DNA from 2 places in the Desulfoluna sp. CLI2B genome. Region 2 is predicted to be linked to the other one. Evidence: riboswitches for the same ligand, from Rfam matches in the RefSeq annotation. Region 2 holds a riboswitch; the other holds the start of a gene.

Region 1 (9,907 bases), 270 kb from region 2:
GCCAACTATATCCCAGACGGTGTGGAAGTGCTCCTGCAATCCGAAAACGGGTTCATCGGCATCGGCCCGGCACCGGCGGAAGGGGAGGCGGATCCGGATCTCATCAACGCCGGGAACCAGCCCGTCACCATTCTGCCCGGAGGCTGCTTTTTCGACAGCGCCACCTCCTTCGGCATCATCCGGGGCGGGCACATCGACGCCACGGTCCTGGGGACCCTTGAGGTGGATCAGGAGGGCAACATCGCCAACTACATCATTCCCGGAAAAATGGTGCCCGGCATGGGGGGCGCCATGGATCTGTGCACCGGGGCAAAAAAGGTGATCATTGCAACGGATCACACCAACCGAAAAGGAGAGTCAAAGATCCTCATGCGGTGCAACCTGCCGCTCACAGCCGTTAAGGAAGCCAACCTGATCGTCACGGAGCTGGCCGTCATGGAGGTTGTCGAAGGCGGCCTCCTGCTCAAAGAGACCGCTCCGGGGGTCAGCGTGGAAGAGGTGCTCGCAAAGACCGAGGCCGTGCTGATTGTCCTGGATACCGTGGGGTCCATGGCCTGAGGACTCCCAGTCTCCCACCGGTAGGTCTCTGAAATCGGGGGAGCCCCAGGAGCGGGCTCCCCCTCCCATCCTCTCTGCTTTTGTTCTTTCACCGCTGTTTTTTCATCCTGACTTTCTGTTGACATTTCGCTATGAACGGATCATTTTGCAATGGCACACCCTAGTTATGGTGTGCCGTTCCCGGTTTTGAAGGGGCTGTGCCCGCTTCGGAGACAGCCCTTGCCTGCCTTATTTCCGCCAACCCTTTGGAAAGGATGTCAAACATGATGAAGAAGCATGTGGTGATTATGGCTGCTGCGTGTGTGGTGGCCCTTTTTGTTGCCTGCTCCGGTGACGGGAAGAAGGAGGAGGACACCCGGATGTACGATGCGCAGCGAGATGCCCTTGAGCAGGCCCGGGAGGTGGAATCTGTGTTGCAGAAGGCAGAGGATGAAAGGCGCCGGGAAATCAAGGAGATGGAAAAAGACCACTGAAGGCAATCTTGTGGCAAGTGGTGCGGCCGTAAAAGAAACAGACCTTAAGGAGGGAATATGAAAACGTGGGTGAAATGGGTTGCTGGTGTGATGTTTTTGAGTCTGCCCTTAAGGGCGGTTGCAGGCGAAAAGGCGGTGACGGCATTTGTCAGTATTCCGCCCCAAAAGGTCTTTGTGGAGCGCATCGGCGGGGATCGGGTTGAGGTAAAAGTGCTGCTTACCCCCGGGGAGAGCCCTGCCATGTATCGTCCCAAACCATCCGTGATAGCCGGGCTTGGTGGCGCAGACCTTTTTTTCCGCATGGGGGTTCCCTATGAAACCCACCTCATGCCCAAGATCACGAGCATGTCCGGAAACCTTCAGGTGGTGGATACCCGAAAAGGGGTGCCCCTGCTGGCCATGGCCCGTGATCATCATCACCATGACGGGGATCACCACCACCACCATGAGCACCACGAGGCATCGGGGCACCACGACCGCCACGATGAGTACGAAGGCATGGATCCCCACATCTGGCTGGACCCGGGCAGGGTTCGGATCCAGGCCGTGACCATGCGGGACGCCCTCATCGCCCTGGACCCGTCCGGCCGATCGGTTTACGAGGCCGGGTGTGCTGCCCTGCTTCAGGACCTTGACGCTCTGGACGCTCAGATTGCCCGGGCGCTTGCCCCCATTAAAGGTGAGACCCTTTACGTGTTTCATCCGGCCTTCGGGTACTTTGCCGATGCCTACGGGCTGGTTCAAAAGGCCGTGGAGGTTGAAGGGAAGAGTCCCAAGGGCAAGGCCCTTTCACGGTACATTGCACAGGCAAGGGCAGATGGGGTTCGCGTGATTTTTGTTCAGCCCCAGTTTGATCGCCACACCGCGGAAAAGGTGGCGGCCGCCGTTGACGGGGCGGTGGTTCCCCTGGACCCCCTGGCGGAGGATTACTTTGGAAACCTCGGTAAAATTGCCGATGCCGTGTCCCGGGGGTTGAAAAAACAGGGCGAGTAAGCAAGGCCCTTGTCATGCTCCATGACAGGGGCGGGGGCATGGCAGGCCCATGAATTCACCGTGTTGCTGGGCAGGGATGCCTTTGTGGCCGGGATGGGGGATCCGCAGGGGCGGTGCTCATTTTGCTTGAGCATCGCCCTCTTTATTTATGCTCTCTTTGCCATGGGGCAGTTATTGTGGTAGGTCTTTCCTTGGTTTGGGTGGTTTTTGAACAGGGGAACGTTCAAACAGACACGTTGAGCGGCTGCCGGCTTTGTAATCCCGGTTTTATTTCTCAGACTCCTTATGGGCGGGACCGCTCGGGGCTCGGGGTGTGTACCCGGGCTACGGCAGGCAGGGCCTGGTCTGGAGGGAAAGGGTGCTGGAAAAATGGCTTGTAAAGGACGGTGGTTGCTGCTCAGGTGAGTTTCACCGGGCCACAGGAAGAGGGGAGGGGAAGGGTGCCATGCCGGCTCACCTCCTTCTTCAGGCCAAAGCGGGGGTTGCGAGCATCGGGCTGGAACCCGATGGGTCCATTTCTCAGTGGGAGGCTTCGGCCGAGGCATTGTTCGGTTATGACGCGTCTCGGATGATCGGCCGTGAGGTGACCTCCCTGGTTCCGTCTCCGGAGGAGGGGGATACTCTCAAGGGCTTTTTAAAGGCGTGTCTCCGGGGCGCATGCGTCTCCGACGTGTCCACGGCCTGCGTGACCCGGCAGGGGGATATGTGTTTCTGTCGCTGGTATGCGGTGCCCGCACTCCGGGAGTCCGGTGAAACCGGCCTGGCCGTCATGGTCAAGGACGTCACGGCCCAGACCCTGGCCGTCAATGAACTCAACCGGGCCAGAAGCCAGGCCAGGAGCCTCTTCAGCAGTTCTCCCATCGGTATCTTCCAGGCAGACATCAAAGGCCGCATTCTCGTGGTCAATCCCGAACTCTCCTGGATGCTCGGATATGAATCCCCCACCCATCTCACAGAAAGCCTTCAGAATGTCTCCTGTCTCTTTTCCGATCCGCTCCAGGCCGAGTCGTTTCTTTTTCAACTCTACGAAGGGGAGCAGCTCAACCGGTTTCGCTGTCAGCTGCGCAGGCGGGAAGGGGGGCTGACCTGGGCCTTGTGCTACGGTCAGGTCACCCGTAATGCCAAGGAACGCGTGAACGGATTTTACGGGTTCTGCATCAATATCTCCATGACCGTGCGTGTGGAGCAGGAGCTCAAGCGCGTCAACGAAGAGCTGCGCAGGGCGTCCATCATGGATGCCACCACCGGCATTGCCAACCGGGGGCACTTTGACGAATGCATTGTGACGGAGTGGAACCGCCATCTCCGTGAGCAATCGGAACTCTCCCTGATCCTCTGCGACATCGATCATTTCAAACGCTACAACGACACACACGGCCATCAGGCCGGTGACCATTGCCTGGCCCGGGTGGCCGAAGCCCTTGTCTCCTGTGCCCGCCGACCCGGAGATCTCGTGGCGCGTTACGGGGGAGAGGAGTTTGTGGTGATTCTGCCCAGTACCGACCTCAATGGGGCACGGCACCTGGCCGAGACCATGCGGTGCTGCATTGAGGGGCTGGCTGTGACGAATGAACGGGCCGACCTCGTAACCCACGTCACCCTGAGCCTGGGCGTGGCTGCCATGACTCCCCACGGTGGGGCCCGGGAGGCAGAGCTTGTGCACATGGCTGACGAAGCGCTATACAGGGCCAAAGAACTCGGTCGAAATCGCTGTGTGGTCTGGGGGGAAGCGGAGGTATAGGAATTGTTTCCCCGACGGGAAAGAGGCTCGGATGGCATCAAAATAAAAAAGGCACCCCGGTTCGGGGTGCCTTTTTTGCGTCCGTAATCCAAGAACAATCCCCTCAAAGGGGATTGGCTTAGCGGATAATCATGGTCTCAGGGTCGAGGACGGCGGACTCTTTGTCTGCCTTGGAGCCTTTGACAGCTTTGACGTAGATGGTGTTGTTCTCCGGAACGATCTGGAGCAGGGTGGAGAAGATATCGTCCACGCCGCCGAGCTGAACGGGCAGGCCGTTTTCAGCAAGGGCTTCGTGGCGGTGGGTCTTGACGGTGAAGAGGGCAAAGTAACCCATGCGTGAGGCAAGGGCCTTGAGCTCTTCCATGTCTTCGCGACCCTTCTCTTCAAAGGGGTACCCGTCGATGATCATCATGTCGGGGTTGAACAGGTCCTGCTCGACGAGGTCGTTGATGCGTTCTTCCAGGCGGGCCATGGAGAAGCCATCCACATTCATGGTCAGGATCATGCGGTTGGGAAGGATCTCGTCGTAGGCTGACTGAGGCTCTTCCACACGATTCAAATCCGCCAGGTTGGCGAACATTTCGTTGTACCAGACGCTGACCTTGTTGACGGGTTCCTCCAGGCTGACGTGGAGAACTTTCTTGCCGCAAGCCATGGCGTGGAGCGCCATCTGAACAACCAGGGAGGTCTTGCCGAGACCGGCACGAGCCATAACGGCACCGAGCTCTCCTCCGTTGATCATGTCATCGCAATCGATGCCCAGTGCACCGAAGGGGTTCCTGAAGATCAATTCTTTTTTTGTCATAGTATCCTCTCTCGTCGCTGAGGTTCGAACTCAAAAATGACCCCATGGTGTCAACCCGGCAGTCTCCTCCAACCAAAAATTCGGATGTTCGGATATGCTGCCGGGTGATGTGTTCCATCAGGCTATTTGGCAGCTTTCTCTTCGTTCACTTTCTTTACGATCTCTTCCGACACGGAGGAGGGCACGGTCTTGTACGTGCTGAACTCCATGGTGTACTGGGCTTTGCCCTGGGTGGAAGAGCGCAGAACGGTTGAGAAACCGAACATCTCAGCGAGGGGAACCTGAGCTTCGATACGGCTCATGGTCCCTTCGTCCTGAGAACCAAGGATAATACCACGGCGCTGGTTAATCAAGCCCATACATGGGCCCTGGAACTCATTGGGGCTTTCGATCTCGACCTTCATGATGGGTTCCTGAATAACAGGCTTGGCTTTTTCATAGGCCTGTTTGAAGGCACCCTTGGCCGCAGCCTGGAAGGCCATCTCCGAGGAGTCCACCGCGTGGAAGCCGCCGTCCTCAAGGGTAACGGCAATACCGGTAACGGGGAACTCAAGCTTGGGCCCTTTGGCCATGCAGCTTTCGAAGCCCTTCTCACAAGAGGGGATGAACTGGGTGGGGATACGACCGCCCACAACCTTGCTCTCGAAGGAGAACTGCTCGTCTTCGAGGGGCTCGATGTAACCCATGACTTTACCGAACTGACCGGAACCACCGGTCTGCTTCTTGTGGGTGTAGTCGAACTCGGCGCGGCGCGTGATGGTCTCACGGTAGGCAACGCGGGGCTGACCGGTTTCCACTTCAGCGTTGTACTCACGCTTCATTCGCTCGACGTATACTTCGAGGTGAAGCTCGCCCATGCCCTCGATGATGGTCTCGTTGGTCTCATCATCGATGAAGGAGCGGAAGGTGGGGTCCTCTTTGGTGAAACGGTTGAGGGCCTTGCTCATGTTGATCTGAGCTTTGTTATCCTTGGGCGTGATGGACAGAGAGATGACGGGCTCGGGGACGAACATACTCATCATGGAGTAGTTGACCGCGGAGTCAACAAAGGTGTCGCCGGAGGCACAGTCCACGCCGAAGAGGGCGCCGATGTAACCAGCCGGGATCTCGTTGATGTCCTCCATGTCCGAGGCGTGCATGCGCACAAGACGACCGATCTTGATCTTACGGCCGTTCTTGGCGTTGTTCACGGTGTCGCCTTTTTTCAGGGAGCCCTGGTACACACGGATGTATGTCAGCTGCCCGTACTGCCCGTCTTCAAGTTTGAAGGCCAGGGCCACGGTGGGCTTTTCGGAATCCCCTTCGAGAACCACGGGAGCCTCTTCGTTGTCGAGGTCCAGGGCTTCGTTGGTGATGTCGTCGGGGGTAGGCAGGTAACGGGTTACCGCGTCCAGAAGGGGCTGAATCGCTTTGTTCTTGTAGGCGGAGCCCATGAAAACGGGGGTGATCTGGCGCTCGATGGTGCCGATGCGGACCGCGTCAACGATCATCTCGTCGGTGATCTCAGCCTCTTCGAGGATGGCGTCGGTGAGGGCCTCGGAGAAGAGGGAGGCCTGGTCGATGAGCTCTTCACGCTTGGCCTGTGCCTCGTCGAGGAGCTCAGCGGGGATCTCTTCCACGCGGATGTTTTCACCGTTGTCGCCGTCGAAGTAGTAGGCTTTCATGGCGATGAGGTCCACCACGCCCTGGAGGTTGTCCTCAAGGCCGATGGGAATCTGCATGGCAACAGCGTTGTGACCGAGCTTTTCGTTGAGCTGCTCGATAACGCGGAAGGGGTTGGCGCCGCTTCGGTCGCACTTGTTGACGAAGGCGATACAGGGAACCTTGTAGCGCTTCATCTGGGCATCAACGGTGATGGACTGTGACTGGACACCGGCCACAGAGCAGAGAACCAGGATGGCACCGTCAAGAACACGCAGGGAGCGCTCTACTTCGATGGTGAAGTCGACGTGGCCGGGGGTGTCGATGATGTTGACCTCGTGGCCCTTCCATTCACAGTAGGTGGCAGCCGAGGCAATGGTAATGCCCCTCTCCTTTTCGAGTTCCATGGAGTCCATGGTGGCGCCGACGCCGTCTTTGCCCTTTACGTCATGGATGGCATGAATCCTGTCGGTGTAAAAGAGAATGCGCTCGGTCAGGGTGGTCTTCCCGGAGTCGATGTGGGCGCTGATGCCTATGTTTCTAACTTTCTGCAAGTCGGTCTTCATTGTCACGTATCCTTCTTGAAAAAACGATCGAGGCAGCACATGACAACCCAAAAGGGAATGAAGACGTATCATTCCCTGTCCGGTGGGTGTAAGTCACACGTTACCCCGGTTTAACGAGCCTTTCCAGATTTTGCTCATGGTGGTTTGTTTGCTTAGACCAGACAAAAGGCCGGCGTCAGGAGCAATCAAGGGCACCGAATATATACAAAAGCATACGATTGTCAATCTTAAATTCTCATGAGGGAACCTTTTTTTCTCCGAAAACGGGTGCTGCAGGGGGAAAAGTGGACGCAAAAGGGAACGGAGAAGGCGCTGAAAACGAGAGATTTGGAGGTTTCCGGTGCAGGGATTCGAGGGGGTGAGAAGGTGCTTTGGAAAATCATGGTAAGAGGCCCCAAGTCTTGGAATCTTCAATAGTTATACTGGAATGGTACCTCCGGGTCAATGGGGTAAAACAGGGGTGGTTCGGAAAGCCCGACCCGGCAGCCGCCCATGGGAAGGGCGCCGGTGTCGGAAAAATCATGGGCCTGCGTGGGTGCTGAGCCGTGAAAACAGGCTCTGGACGACCTGCAGGTGCTCCCGGGAGTCGTTGCGGAACCCTTCGTCCACAGCCTCGTCGGTTTTCCTTGCGCGGGCGGGGCGGATGATGCTAAAAGAATCTCACAATCAGTTGTAACTTTGCTGGGGGTGCCCTTAACCGGGCTGAGACGGAGATATTCCAACCCTTTGAACCTGACGCAGTTTGTACTGCCGTAGGGAAGCCACATACACGATTTTTGTCGCGGCGCTTCAAAGCCCCCCGACACCTCACGTATCAGGCTGCCTGCGGGCGGCCTTTTTTTTTGGCCGCTCGCGGTCCGGTACCTGGCCCAGGCTCACAGGCCTCGGTGCCGCTCCGGAATCATCGGTCCTGCGCCTTGGAAACCCTTTCCTTGGTATCTCCCCTTCATACAAGAATACCTGTCCTCCAGCTTATGGCCCTGGTTCGGTGTGCCTGTGGCGCGGTTTTTGTCTGCGTTTACGGTCCATGCGCGTTTTCGGGGTTTCCAGGAGGTGTGTCTATGATGGTTAACGGCAGCGAAGAGAGCCTGTCCCAAGGTGACATGACCTTGGAGCGGTTCCTGGAGCACAAAGGGCTTCACCCCGGCAGTGTCGTGGTGGAGCGAAACGGTGAGGTGGTGGAGCGGTCCCGGTTCGGGGCGGTGACACTGAGCGAAACCGATAAACTTGAGATCCTGCGATTTGTGGGAGGGGGGTGCTGATGGACGATTGTTTTCAAATTGGGGGAAGAGAGTTTTCAAGCCGGCTTTTCATCGGAACCGGGAAATACCCGGCCGACGGCCTGATCCCCGACGTGTGCGAGGCTTCCGGCGCCCAGGTGATCACCGTGGCCCTGCGCCGTGTGGACTTTGCCTCGGAGACCGACAATGTGATGAAGCACATTCCCGAGAACATGGTGCTCCTTCCCAACACCTCCGGCGCACGAAACGCTGAAGAAGCGGTGCGCATCGCCCGCCTTGCCCGGGCCGCCGGGTGCGGGGACTGGATCAAGATCGAGGTGATCAGCGACCAGCGCTACCTTCTCCCGGACAACCTGGAAACCACAAAGGCCACGGAGATCCTTGCAGCAGAGGGGTTCCATGTTTTTCCGTACATGAACCCGGATCTCATGGATGCCCGGCGCATGGTGGATGCAGGGGCCGCCGCGGTCATGCCCCTGGGCGCTCCCATCGGCACCAACCGGGGGATCCGGACCCGTGAGATGATACGTATTCTTATCGATGAGATCTCCCTTCCCATTATTGATGGGCATCGGAAAGCCTTCCCAGGCGTGCGAAGCCATGGAGATGGAGCTGCCGCTGTTCGTCAACACGGCCATTGCCTCTTCCAGTGATCCTGTGTCCATGGGGCGTGCCTTTGGCCGGGCCGTTGACGCCGGACGTGCCGCCTACCTTGCAGGCCTTGGTTCGACACGCAAAGAGGCATCGGCCTCCTCACCCCTTACCGGGTTCCTCGGGCAGGGGAGGGCGTGATGGGTTTTTTCGATGTTTGGAAAACACTGGACCCGGACGAGACCCTTGCCCGCATCAACGGAGCCACGGAGCGTGACGTGCAAGCCGCCCTGGACGCACACAAATGTTCGGTAGATCATTTAATGGCCCTTTTGTCTCCGGCGGCAGTGCCTTTCCTTGAGGCAATGGCCCAAAAAGCCCACGAGTCGACCCTGCGCCATTTTGGCCGACAGATCCTGTTGTTTACTCCCATCTATATCTCCAATCACTGCATCAACCAGTGTGTTTACTGCGGGTTCAACGCCAAGAACAAGATCCACCGGCGCCAGCTGAGCCTGGAAGAGGTGGAGTTCGAGGCTGCGGCCATTGCCGAGACCGGGCTCAAGCATATCCTCCTGTTGACCGGCGAGGCACCCAACGTGGCGACCCCCGCCTACATCGAGGAGAGCCTGGCCATCATCTCCAAATACTTTACGTCGGTGGGGATTGAGATCTACCCCGTGGACGAGGATGGGTATGCCCGGTTTGTGAATGCCGGGGCCGACAGCCTCACCGTGTATCAGGAGACCTACAACGAAGATCTGTACAAGACCCTGCACCCGGCCGGACCCAAGCGGGATTTCAGGTTTCGACTGGAGGCCCTGGAGCGGGGAGCCCGGGCCAGGATGCGTGGGATCAATCTTGGCGGGCTTGGTGCTGGACCACTGGCAAACGCAGAGGGCTCCACCGCGCCCAACTGGATCAGCCTTCCAAGATGGCTTTGGGGCCTTTCCCTCCTTCCTGGCATGCACCCCCGCGCCCGGTGCTATAAACAGCCATCTGGACGCCGGTATGGTCTAGGCCATGACCGCCTTCCGTCTCTTTTTGCCCCGGGCCGGGATCACCCTGTCCACCCGGGAGAGCGCTGCGTTTCGGGACAACGTGCTTCCCCTGGGCATTACCCGCCTGTCGGCAGGTTCCTGCACATCCGTGGGCAGCCATACCGAAGAGGAGGGCTCCGGCCAGTTCGATATCAATGACGAACGGAGCGTGGTGGAGATGGATGCCAACTTAAGGGGGCGCGGGTACCAGCCCGTCTATCAGGACTGGAGGATGCACTGATGGACACCCTCGGAGGG
Region 2 (9,907 bases):
TTATGGTCAACGTAGCAAGAAGATGGTGCTATTGTGATCAGCAACTTGCATGCCACCTCCGCGAGGCCCTCCTTATCGCCCTATGGCAAAATTCTTAAAAAATGAGACAACCAGGTCACAAATCATTATTTCCAAGTTCCGTCGAAAGTTCGCCCCCATGTGTCGTTTTTTGCGGAGCTTTTTTTTAAAAAAGCGATCCGCCAGAGGCAACTGAATGGTTGCGCGTTTTCCCTGCCTTTCGCCCACCTTGCGATTGTTTCTGGTGAATATCCGCGATATGTAGTAGTTCTTTTCGGTGGTATTTAGACTATCCACTGTATTTCGCGGGAGAGCCCATGACACAGGACGAGAGCAGGCTGGTACGGGACATCACCCAGTGCCTCTACAGCAGCCTTGAGATCGACAAGTCGCTCCATGAAACCCTTCTTTTACTCAAAGAGTTCCTGCCTCTGGACCTGGTCCACGTTTTTGTGCTGGACACCTCGGCCCAGACCATGCGGTACCTCGCCGAAGCCACGGTGAAGCGCGGCAGGCTCATCGACGAGCACATCCAGCTCTCCTGGGAGCACTTCAAGGAGATCAGGGACCAGGCCCACGGGGTGGTTCGGATTTTGGAGAGTGCGGACAGCCCCATGCTCAAGAGCATCCATGCCCATTTTTTAAGCCATGTGGAAAAACCCCTCTATTCACGGAAGAACGACTTTTCCGTGGTGACCATGGGGTTTGATATCGTGCCGCCCCTGGTGGGTGGGTTCGGCATGGTGGTGGGCGGTGACCATGCCTACGGTCCAAGGGACGTCGCCCTGATGAAGCTTATCCGGCGGCCCCTTATCGGTGCGGTGCTGAACCTGTTGCACCACAGGGACCTGGTGTGCGAGAACGAGCGCCTCTCATCGGAGAAAAAACAGCTGGAGCATCGTCTGGGGCATAACCGGGACAGCGAGGTGATCGGGGTGGACTCCGGGCTCCGGGAGGTTTCGGCCATGGTGAATCAGGTGGCGGCCCTGGACAGCCCGGTGCTGATCCTGGGAGAGACCGGCACCGGCAAAGAGGTGGTGGCCAACGCCATCCATCGGGCCTCCGGGCGCAGCAGGGGCCCCATGATCCGGGTGAACTGCGGGGCCATTGCCGAAGGCCTTCTGGACAGCGAACTCTTCGGTCACGAAAAAGGGGCCTTTACCGGAGCCACCCGCCTGAAGCGGGGCTACTTCGAGCAGGCCGACGGCGGCACCATTTTTTTAGATGAGATCGGGGAGCTTCCCCCTGCCGCCCAGGTCAAGCTCCTAAGGGTACTCCAGACCCTGGAGTTCAACCGGGTGGGGGGCAGCTGGCCCGTCTCCGTGGATGTGCGCGTGGTGGTGGCCACCAACAGGGACCTGTTTGCCATGGTCAAAGAGAAAAGGTTCCGTGAGGATCTTTGGTTCCGCCTCAACGTCTTTCCCATCCGGGTGCCGCCACTGAGGGCCAGGAAACAGGATATTCCTGAGCTGGCCACCTGCTTTGTTGCCCGCAAGTCCCGGGAGCTGAACATGGAACCAGCGCCCGGGCTCACCGAATCGGCGCTACGCCAGCTCACCGCCTACGACTGGCCCGGCAACATCCGGGAACTCCAGAACGTCATCGAACGGGCCCTCATCGTCGGCAGGGGCCGCCATCTCTCCTTTGACAACCTTCTTTGGGAGCCCAGGGCTTCCTCGTCCGAGCCCCGTTTGCCGGACAGCATCGTGGAAGGGTTCCCGTCCATGGATGAGGCCGTGAGAAACCATATCCGCGAGGCCCTGTCCCTTTCCGGGTGCAAGGTGGAAGGACCGGGGGGCGCAGCCGAGCTTTTGGGGATGCACCCGTCCACCTTGAGGAGCCGGATGAAGAAGCTGGGGGTGGGGGTGAGGAAGAAGGTTGATAAGGCAGGGGGAACAGGGAAAACAGGTGATAGGGGAAATAGGAAAAACAGGTCATAGGGGAGTCAGGGAAAACAGGTGATGGGGAACAAAAGGTCATGGGGGAGAGGGATCAGGTGGTAGAGGAAATGATGGACATGGGGGCCGGGAAGCGATCGGCATCGGTGTGGCAGAGTCAGCGTGTGTTTATCCTGGGGTATGTGGGGGTGGTTTTGATCCCCCTTTTTTTTCTTGTTGTGTATGCCTGCTACGACAAAGGCCGCTGCAGGGGCCAAGGGCCGGTAACCATCACCTTGACCATGTCGCTGTATGAACCGGGAAGGCCCGGGGGAAGCGGGGGGACCCGGTTTTCCACCATGGCGTCCCCCTCTCGGCAGTCGTATACCGTGTGGGGGACCACCGAGACCGGCCAGCTGTGCTTTATCGATGTGGATTCGTATCTGGATTACACGGGGTATACCCGGGGGAAAACGGTTGAAACCTCCTATACGTTTCACAAGGACCGCGGAGACTGGCGATGGACCGTGGAGGCCGATTTTTGGATGTCGGTTTGGGGGCTGGCCCTTGGGCTCATGGGGCTGCGCGTGATCCGTTCTGCCCGTGGTAAGGAGGCCGGATGACCGTTTTGAAAAAATATGTGCTGTTGAGCATGGTGATGCTGTGGGCCGCGGGCGGGGCCCACGCAAACGGGGTCGAGGAGATCTTTATCCAAGCCGGTCTTGTGGACGTGCATCAAATGGATGAGACCATTCAGGTGGACCTGGTGAACTCGGATCCCCGCAAAAACTATTTCCGGGAAGACTTTTACTCCGGCCTTAAGACGGCCTACCTGCAAAAAGAGGTTGCCGCCAAGCTCGCCAAAGCCCAGGACGGGCTGAAGAGAAGGCATTCGGAGTACTCTCTCCTTATCCTGGATGCGGCGCGCCCACGGAGCGTTTCAAAGAGGATGTACGATAAAATGAAGGGGACCCGGTTTGAAAAATTCGTGGCAAACCCCGCCCGAGGGTCCATGCACAACTACGGCATTGCCGTGGACATCACCATCGTTAACGGCCGGGGCAAGGAGCTGGACATGGGCTTTACCCCGTTTCGCAAGAGCAGGCTTGAACTCTGCGCCATGTTTGCCATGAAAAAACTGGGCAAAAAGCTTTCCTCAAGACAGCGCGACAACCGAAAGCTCCTGGCCGATGTCATGACGGGTGCCGGATTTTTGCCCCTCTCCTTTGAGTGGTGGCATTTTAACGGCATGCCCAAATCAGATGCACGGGCCAGGTATCACATCATAGAGTAAGGCATCATAAAAAGAGTCTCCGGCGGCGAAGTGTGCCACCTCGAAAGCCGGTAGCCAATGCGCTTACCCTTCGTTCCTCAGAGAAAATCGCAGTTGCCCTTCAAACATGATCATCGTTTGGGCCATCGGTCTATTTGCATCACGTCCCAAACACCTTTGTCCTTATGGAGCGCCGCACTCCTGTGCGGCACGGGTAACGACGGATTAAAAAGCCGCACCTGTGTGCGGTGCTCCGTTTCGGTCTATTTTCCCGTTTTTTTTGAAGGTCGCGGCCAAACGATAATCAAGGCTCAAACGTCATTTTCGAAGAACTGTGAAGCCCTGTTTGTTAAACCCGTCGTTGTAAGATCAGGCAAAAGTTTAGCCCCCGGCAGGGCCGCCGGAGGCATAAACTGAATCGTAACCATTATTCCCCAATGGCTACCCGAGCAGGGCGCTGAAGCCCGTTTTACCCTCAGTCCAGCCGTACGCCCGCTCGCCTCGTTTTATCCAATCTTTTTTTTAAGACCCCTTGCGGCCTTTTGCGGATCGTCTGCGGCCACGATGGCCGAGACCACGGCGATGCCGTCGGCCCCTGCCGCCATCACCTTGGCTGCGTTGGCAAGGCCGATGCCCCCGATGCCGACAATGGGAATATCCACTGCCGCGCGGATTTGCCTCACCCCGTCAAGGCCCAGGGGCGGGGCGGTGTCGGTTTTGGTGGGGGTTGCAAACACAGGGCTGACGCCAATGTAGTCCGCTCCCTCGCGCTCTGCGGCCAGGGCATCTTCCAGGGATTCGGCAGAGATCCCGATGAGGGCTTCCGGGGGCAGAAGGCTTCTGGCATCGCGGATGTGCATGTCGCTCTGCCCCAGGTGGACCCCGGAGGCGCCCACGGCCAGGGCCACATCCACCCTGTCGTTGATGATCAGGGGGACCCCTTTATCATCCAGCCATGCCTTGATGGCGCGGGCCTCCTCAATGAAGGTGCGTGTGGATGCTTCTTTTTCCCGTAGCTGGACGCAGGTGACGCCCCCGGAGACAGCCCCACGGACGATCTCCAGGGTGCTGCGTCCTCTGGAGAGCTTTTGGTCCGTCACCAGGTACAGGGCGTAGTCCACGGTTGAAAGGCGGTTCATGGGCGCTGTTCCTTTGGGCCAGAGCCAATGACATCCATGGCGCATCCGGTGTGCAGCTCCTCGGGGGTGAGGGTGTAGAGGGCGTCCAGAAGGGCGATCATAAAGCTTCCCGGTGCCGAGGCCTTTTCGGCCGCTTTTTGCCCGGCCATTCCGAAGAAGGCCAGGGCAGAGCAGGCCGCGGTAAAGGGGTCGAGGTCCACGGCCGCAAAGGCACCGGTAATGGCCGTAGCCGTGCAGCCCGTTCCCGTGACCCGTGCCATGAGGGGGTGGCCGCCCCGGATCTTTGCCGTGCGTGCGCCGTCGGTGACGATGTCCTCCGGGCCGGTGATGGCGATGGTGGCGCTCAGCTCCGTTGCCAGGGCCGAGGCCATGGCAGCGGCCTCTTCAACGGTGTCCACGGCATCCACGCCGCGGGTGCCGGAGCCTGCCTGCTGCAGGGAGAGGATCTCCGAGGCGTTGCCCCGGATGATGGAGACCCCCGCTTCCCGGATGAGGCGGGTGGCGGTGCGGGTCCTCAAGGCGGTGGCCCCGGAGCCCACGGGATCTAAAATCACCGGGGTGCCCAGGGATCGGGCCTTGGCTCCTGCCGAGATCATCGCCCGGATCCACGGGTCACTCAAGGTGCCGATGTTGAGGACCAGGGCACCGGCAAAGGAGGCCATCTCCTCCACCTCGTTTTCTGCGTGGGCCATCACCGGTGAGGCCCCCAGGGAGAGGAGGGCGTTGGCCGTGTAGTTCATCACCACGTAGTTGGTGATGTTGTGGACAAGCGGGTTGGATTCCCTGATTTTTGATAGGTTCTCAGCTGCTTTTAGGGCAAGGTCGTTCACAATCCTAAATCCTTATGCATTGGTTGAAAAACGGCTGAGGAGGGCTTGAGAGGGGGGCGACTGCCCCCCAAAAAGAAAGATCGATGCGCTTCGCAATTCCCTTCGCCGGCATGATCCGGATCAGGTTCAACGGGTATGATCTCAGGCCTTAAGCCACCCCTGCGTGTACGGCTTGTGGAAAGCCGCATCGTGTGATGCAGTTTGTATAGGGTGGTCAGGCGAGGTTGTCAACACATTCGCCCTTATCTCATGGCAGTGCGGTGCGGCTTGCCGTGATCCAGTTTTCAGCAGGGGTATCCTCCTTCAGCACCTCTTCCAGGGGAATCCCCACAGCGCCCGAGGGTGCCTTGATTTCAAGGACGCTTGCAAGGGTTGGGGCGATATCGTAAGGGGTGACGGGTCGCGTGATGCGTTGGGCGGGGATGCCCCAGCCTGCGAAAAAGAGGGGAACATAGGTGTCGTCGCCCTGGGGCAAGGCGGAGGGCGTTTTGCCGGTAACGTAAGTGGATGGCGCAGCGATGACGTGGATGTTGCCGGAGCGACCGGCATGGAAACTGTCGAGGATCGCCATGTTGGTGGGGGTGGGGGCCACGGTCCCTTTGAGAAGGTCCGTGCGGGTCAGGGCTCCGGCAATGCCCGGGATGCTCATAATTTCTTCGGCGGCTGTTGTCTCCACCAGGGCAAGGCTGACTCCGGTTTTTGCGATTTCTTCTTCGTCGAGATAGACGTACGGGTGGTCGTAGAGCCGGACGACTGATTCGGGGACACCCAACCGCTTGTTCAGGGCCTTTGCCAGGGCCTCCCGGATTATGGGACCGGAGGGCAGGCACCCCACGTCAAAGCCGAGGCTTGCCAGGTGCTGGGGTGTCTCGCACATGCCTTGGTTGGATGAGAGAACAACAAGTGTCCGGTCCAGGCCGATCTCCTTGTCCACGTATCGGAACAGGTCGGCCAACAGCTTGTCGACCCGTAGGATGGTGTCTTCCGCCTCAAGGCTTGAGGCTCCGAAGAGGCGTCCGATGGAACCGGTGGCCGAGAAGCCCACGGCCAGAAAGTCGGTGCGGGGCCCTTGCCCCAGTTTTTCTTCCCTGATCAGGGTTTTGGCAAAGTCCGCCGTGAGCTCGTCCCCGAAGGGTGTGGCGGCAAGGCTGGCGTAGAAATGCGAGGTCTCTGCGTTGAGGGGGTGTGGAAAGGTCGTGCCCAGGCCGAACATGTCCACCTCAAAGGGGCGCCTGTCATCCGTGCCGAAGAGGTAGGTGGATGGGGCGTAAAGAAGTTGCCACGACCTGTTTCTGTAAGCGTCGGCATGTTTTTCCGCGTTCCATTGCGCAACCCAGTCGGGGTACTGGGTGAAATAGTAGCTGCTGCTTATAAAGGAACCGTCTGTTGTGGAGTACCAGAACGCCTTGCCGGTGTGGCCTCCCTGGAGGATGGCGCCCTGATCCTTGAGGGAGACGCTGAACACCCTGGCTCCCCCGTTTGTGGCTATTGTCAGCTCATCACCGATGGTGGCCGCGAGCATCTGCGAGGGAGCCCGGCCTTCTCCTTCTACCGGTGTTTTTCCGATAAGGGGGTAGCGGTCATCCTCGCAACTGGTGATGACGCGGTCTTTGGCCCGGTCGAACCAGCTTCCGGCCACAATGCCGTTGCGGGAAGGGGAGGTGCCGGTGAACAGAGCTGCATGGCCCACGGTGGGCTCGGTTCCGCCATGGGGAAAGCCGGCGTTTGTGTAATGGGTCCCCTGCTGCATCAGGTAGCGCAGGCCCCCCTTGCCCAGGCGGTCTTTGTATCGCATGGGAAAATCGCCGCGCATATCATGGATGGTGATCTGGAGCACCAGGGCGGGCTTTTCCCGCAGAGGTTTTGCATGGGTCCAGGTGGCGGCGGCGAGTATCAGGAGCGGCAACATCCAATAGACGGGTCGGCATGCTTTCATGGGGGTGTCCTCTTTTGGGTTGGCGGGGCCGATGATGGGTTACAATGACCTTGGTGTATTGTTTTGCATTTGTAACAATGTTGTTGTTTGCGATGGGTGTATTCGTATCAAGGCCACCAGCTTCTGTCAACGGATGGGCTTAAGCTTCCAGTGTCGGGCCGGGCACCGCAACTTGATTCTCCAATTGGCATCGGGTAAGATGTAAGTCTGTTCAACCAAGGGGTTACGGTTGCGCCTTTACGCTGCCCTCCCCCCGACATCGCGTGCCCTCTGTTCGTTTCTCTCCATATCACGCCTGCGTTTGTCCCCGGCAGGGCACGCCCCCATATCCACCGGGGCATCATGCTCCATCACCGACGCCTCATTGCGGTGCTTATTCCAATACATGTGCCGCCCTTCCCGGGCGAGGCCCATGGCCTTCGGGACGGGACGGCTCCTGTCCGATCACCACCAAATCTAAGGAGATGACGCATGGATACGTCCACCTCGTACCTGGGAATGTCGATCAAGAACCCTATTGTCGTGGGAAGCTCCGGATTGTCCGGCACGGTGGAAGGGGTCAGGCGCCTTGCGGAAAACGGGGCAGGGGCCGTTGTGTTGAAATCCCTTTTCCAGGAGGAGATCAACCTTGAAAGCGACAAGGTGATCCGGGACACCAAGGCCGCGGACGCCTCGGTTCAGTATTTTGACTACGATGGAAGGAAAAATCCCATTGAATTCTACGGGTACAAGGTCCGGGAAGACAACCTCAACCGGTACACCACCCTGATACGTGAGTCCAAGGCTTCGGTGGATATACCCGTTATCGCCAGCATCAACTGTTATCCGATTCCCTGGAGTGGATCGCCTTTGCCCGGGAGCTTGAAAGGGCAGGGGCCGACGCCCTGGAGCTGGACATCTTCCCGACCCAGTTCAACCAGGGGCGTATAAGGAGAAGGAAGAGCTCTCTCCAAGGTTCTCGAAAAGATTCTTGGGGTCCTCTCCATCCCTGTGGTGCTGAAGATCTCTCACTACTTCACCGACCTTGGCCCCATGATCCAGAAACTTTCCCGGACGGGAATTCACGGGCTTGTGCTTTTCAACCGGTTCTTCAGCCCCGATGTGGATATCAAGAAAATCGAGGTGGTGCCCTCGTACCTTTTCAGCACGCCTGCGGAGATGGCCCTGTCCCTTCGCTGGGTCGCCATCATGGCCGAGAAGGTGGACTGCGCCCTTGTGGCCTCCACCGGCGTCCATGACGGCGCAGGGGTGGTCAAGCAGATCCTGGCAGGTGCGGACGTGGTGCAGGTGGTCTCGACCCTTTACAAGAACGGGGTCAAGCACCTGGGGGTGATGATCGAGGAGCTGGAGACGTGGATGGGCAGCAAGGGGATCCAGACCATTGCCGACTTCAGGGGGCGGCTCTCCCAGGAGGCGGCAACCATCAACGAGCGGGCTCAGTTTATGAAGTACTATGCGGACAAGAAAAGACTGGCCGTGAAATAAAAGGGCTGAACGTTACGAAAAACAAGGAAAGAGTGGCCGACAGGCTCCCATTTGGTTTGGCACGGTTTTAGATTTCCACGTATTCCCCGTGGTTGCGGCAACCTGCCATGATCAGCGACCTTTTTCCTTGACCCCTTTGCGCTGTTTGGCATACGCCATTTCTAAGATCGGGATTTTTGTATTGGAAAAATACGCAATACGAAATTCTGACGCATTGTTTTGATGCGTTCGTTTATTCATCAAACAGGAAGATGCGATATGCCAGACATTTTAGAGGTCGTAAAGAGCAGAGATCCCCACGAACCCGAGTTCCACCAGGCCGTCACCGAGGTGGTGGAGTCGGTGGCCCCCGTCCTGGAGCAGAATCCCGAATACCGCAGGCACAATGTCCTGGAGCGGATCGTGGAGCCCGAACGGGTCATCATGTTCCGTGTGCCCTGGGTGGATGACGACGGGCAGGTGCAGGTCAACCGTGCCTTTCGGGTTCAGATGAACAGCGCCATCGGGCCGTACAAGGGCGGGTGCCGGTTTCACCCGTCGGTGAACCTCGGGATACTGAAGTTCCTGGCCTTTGAGCAGGTGTTTAAAAATGCCCTGACCACCCTGCCCATGGGCGGCGGCAAGGCCGGGTCCGACTTTGACCCCAAGGGCAAATCGGACAACGAGGTGATGCGGTTCTGCCAGAGCTTCATGGCCGAGCTTTTTCGCCACATCGGCCCCAACACCGACGTGCCTGCAGGGGATGTCGGGGTGGGCGCCCGGGAGATCGGCTACCTGTTCGGGATGTACAAGAAGCTGACCAATGAATTTACCGGGGTGCTCACCGGCAAAGCCCTCAACTGGGGCGGCAGCCTGGTCCGGCCCGAGGCCACGGGGTACGGCGCCGTCTATTTTCTCGAAGAGATGCTCAAGCTCACAAACGAGACCATGGAGGGCAAGACCGTTGCCATCTCAGGATACGGCAACGTCGGGACCTATGTCATCGAGAAGGTCAATGAGTTGGGCGGCAAGGTGGTGACCATTGCTGACGAGGACGGCTACGTCCATGACCCCGAGGGGATCAAGGGCGAAAAACTCGCCTACATGGCCGATCTCTGGACCGTTTATAGGCGGCCCGCCAAGGATTACGCCGACAGGTTCGGCTGCGAGTGGGTCCCGAACAGGCGCCCCTGGGAGGTCCCCTGCCATGTGGCCATGCCCACGGCCCTTGAAAACGAGCTGGACCGCTCGGACGCCGAAATCCTTGTGAAGAACGGTTGCCGCGCCGTGGTGGAGGTGGCCAACATGCCCTGCACCCTGGAGGCGGTCCACTATTTCAAAGACAACAACATCCTCTTTGGCCCTGCCAA

Evidence for each region. Region 2 has a riboswitch for thiamine pyrophosphate ahead of thiM (hydroxyethylthiazole kinase). Riboswitches for the same ligand answer to the same signal wherever they lie in the genome.
Region 1: it holds a riboswitch for thiamine pyrophosphate, as region 2 does, so the genes downstream of both, thiS (sulfur carrier protein ThiS) here and thiM (hydroxyethylthiazole kinase) in region 2, are expected to answer to the same signal.

Annotation. Positions count from the first base shown of each region.
Region 1 covers NZ_CP186557.1:1,928,671-1,938,577, forward strand. The annotation lists gene ACOYW2_RS09295 (3-oxoacid CoA-transferase subunit B) at 1-558, shown strand, start outside; gene ACOYW2_RS09300 (hypothetical protein) at 822-1,031, shown strand; gene ACOYW2_RS09305 (metal ABC transporter solute-binding protein, Zn/Mn family) at 1,089-2,024, shown strand; gene ACOYW2_RS09310 (GGDEF domain-containing protein) at 2,470-3,765, shown strand; gene ACOYW2_RS09315 (AAA family ATPase) at 3,884-4,570, opposite strand; gene fusA (elongation factor G) at 4,693-6,777, opposite strand; TPP riboswitch at 7,451-7,553, shown strand; gene thiS (sulfur carrier protein ThiS) at 7,839-8,039, shown strand; gene ACOYW2_RS09330 (thiazole synthase) at 8,039-8,671, shown strand; gene ACOYW2_RS09335 (hypothetical protein) at 8,619-8,810, shown strand; partial or broken gene ACOYW2_RS09340 (radical SAM protein) at 8,975-9,448, shown strand; gene ACOYW2_RS09345 (hypothetical protein) at 9,633-9,890, shown strand; gene thiF (sulfur carrier protein ThiS adenylyltransferase ThiF) at 9,890-9,907, shown strand, end outside.
Region 2 covers NZ_CP186557.1:1,661,073-1,670,979, forward strand. The annotation lists gene ACOYW2_RS08090 (sigma-54 interaction domain-containing protein) at 336-1,958, shown strand; gene ACOYW2_RS08095 (hypothetical protein) at 2,015-2,518, shown strand; gene ACOYW2_RS08100 (M15 family metallopeptidase) at 2,515-3,189, shown strand; gene thiE (thiamine phosphate synthase) at 3,675-4,307, opposite strand; gene thiM (hydroxyethylthiazole kinase) at 4,304-5,137, opposite strand; TPP riboswitch at 5,217-5,308, opposite strand; gene ACOYW2_RS08115 (alkaline phosphatase family protein) at 5,385-7,073, opposite strand; gene ACOYW2_RS08120 (hypothetical protein) at 7,545-8,003, shown strand; gene ACOYW2_RS08125 (beta/alpha barrel domain-containing protein) at 8,040-8,558, shown strand; gene gdhA (NADP-specific glutamate dehydrogenase) at 8,817-9,907, shown strand, end outside.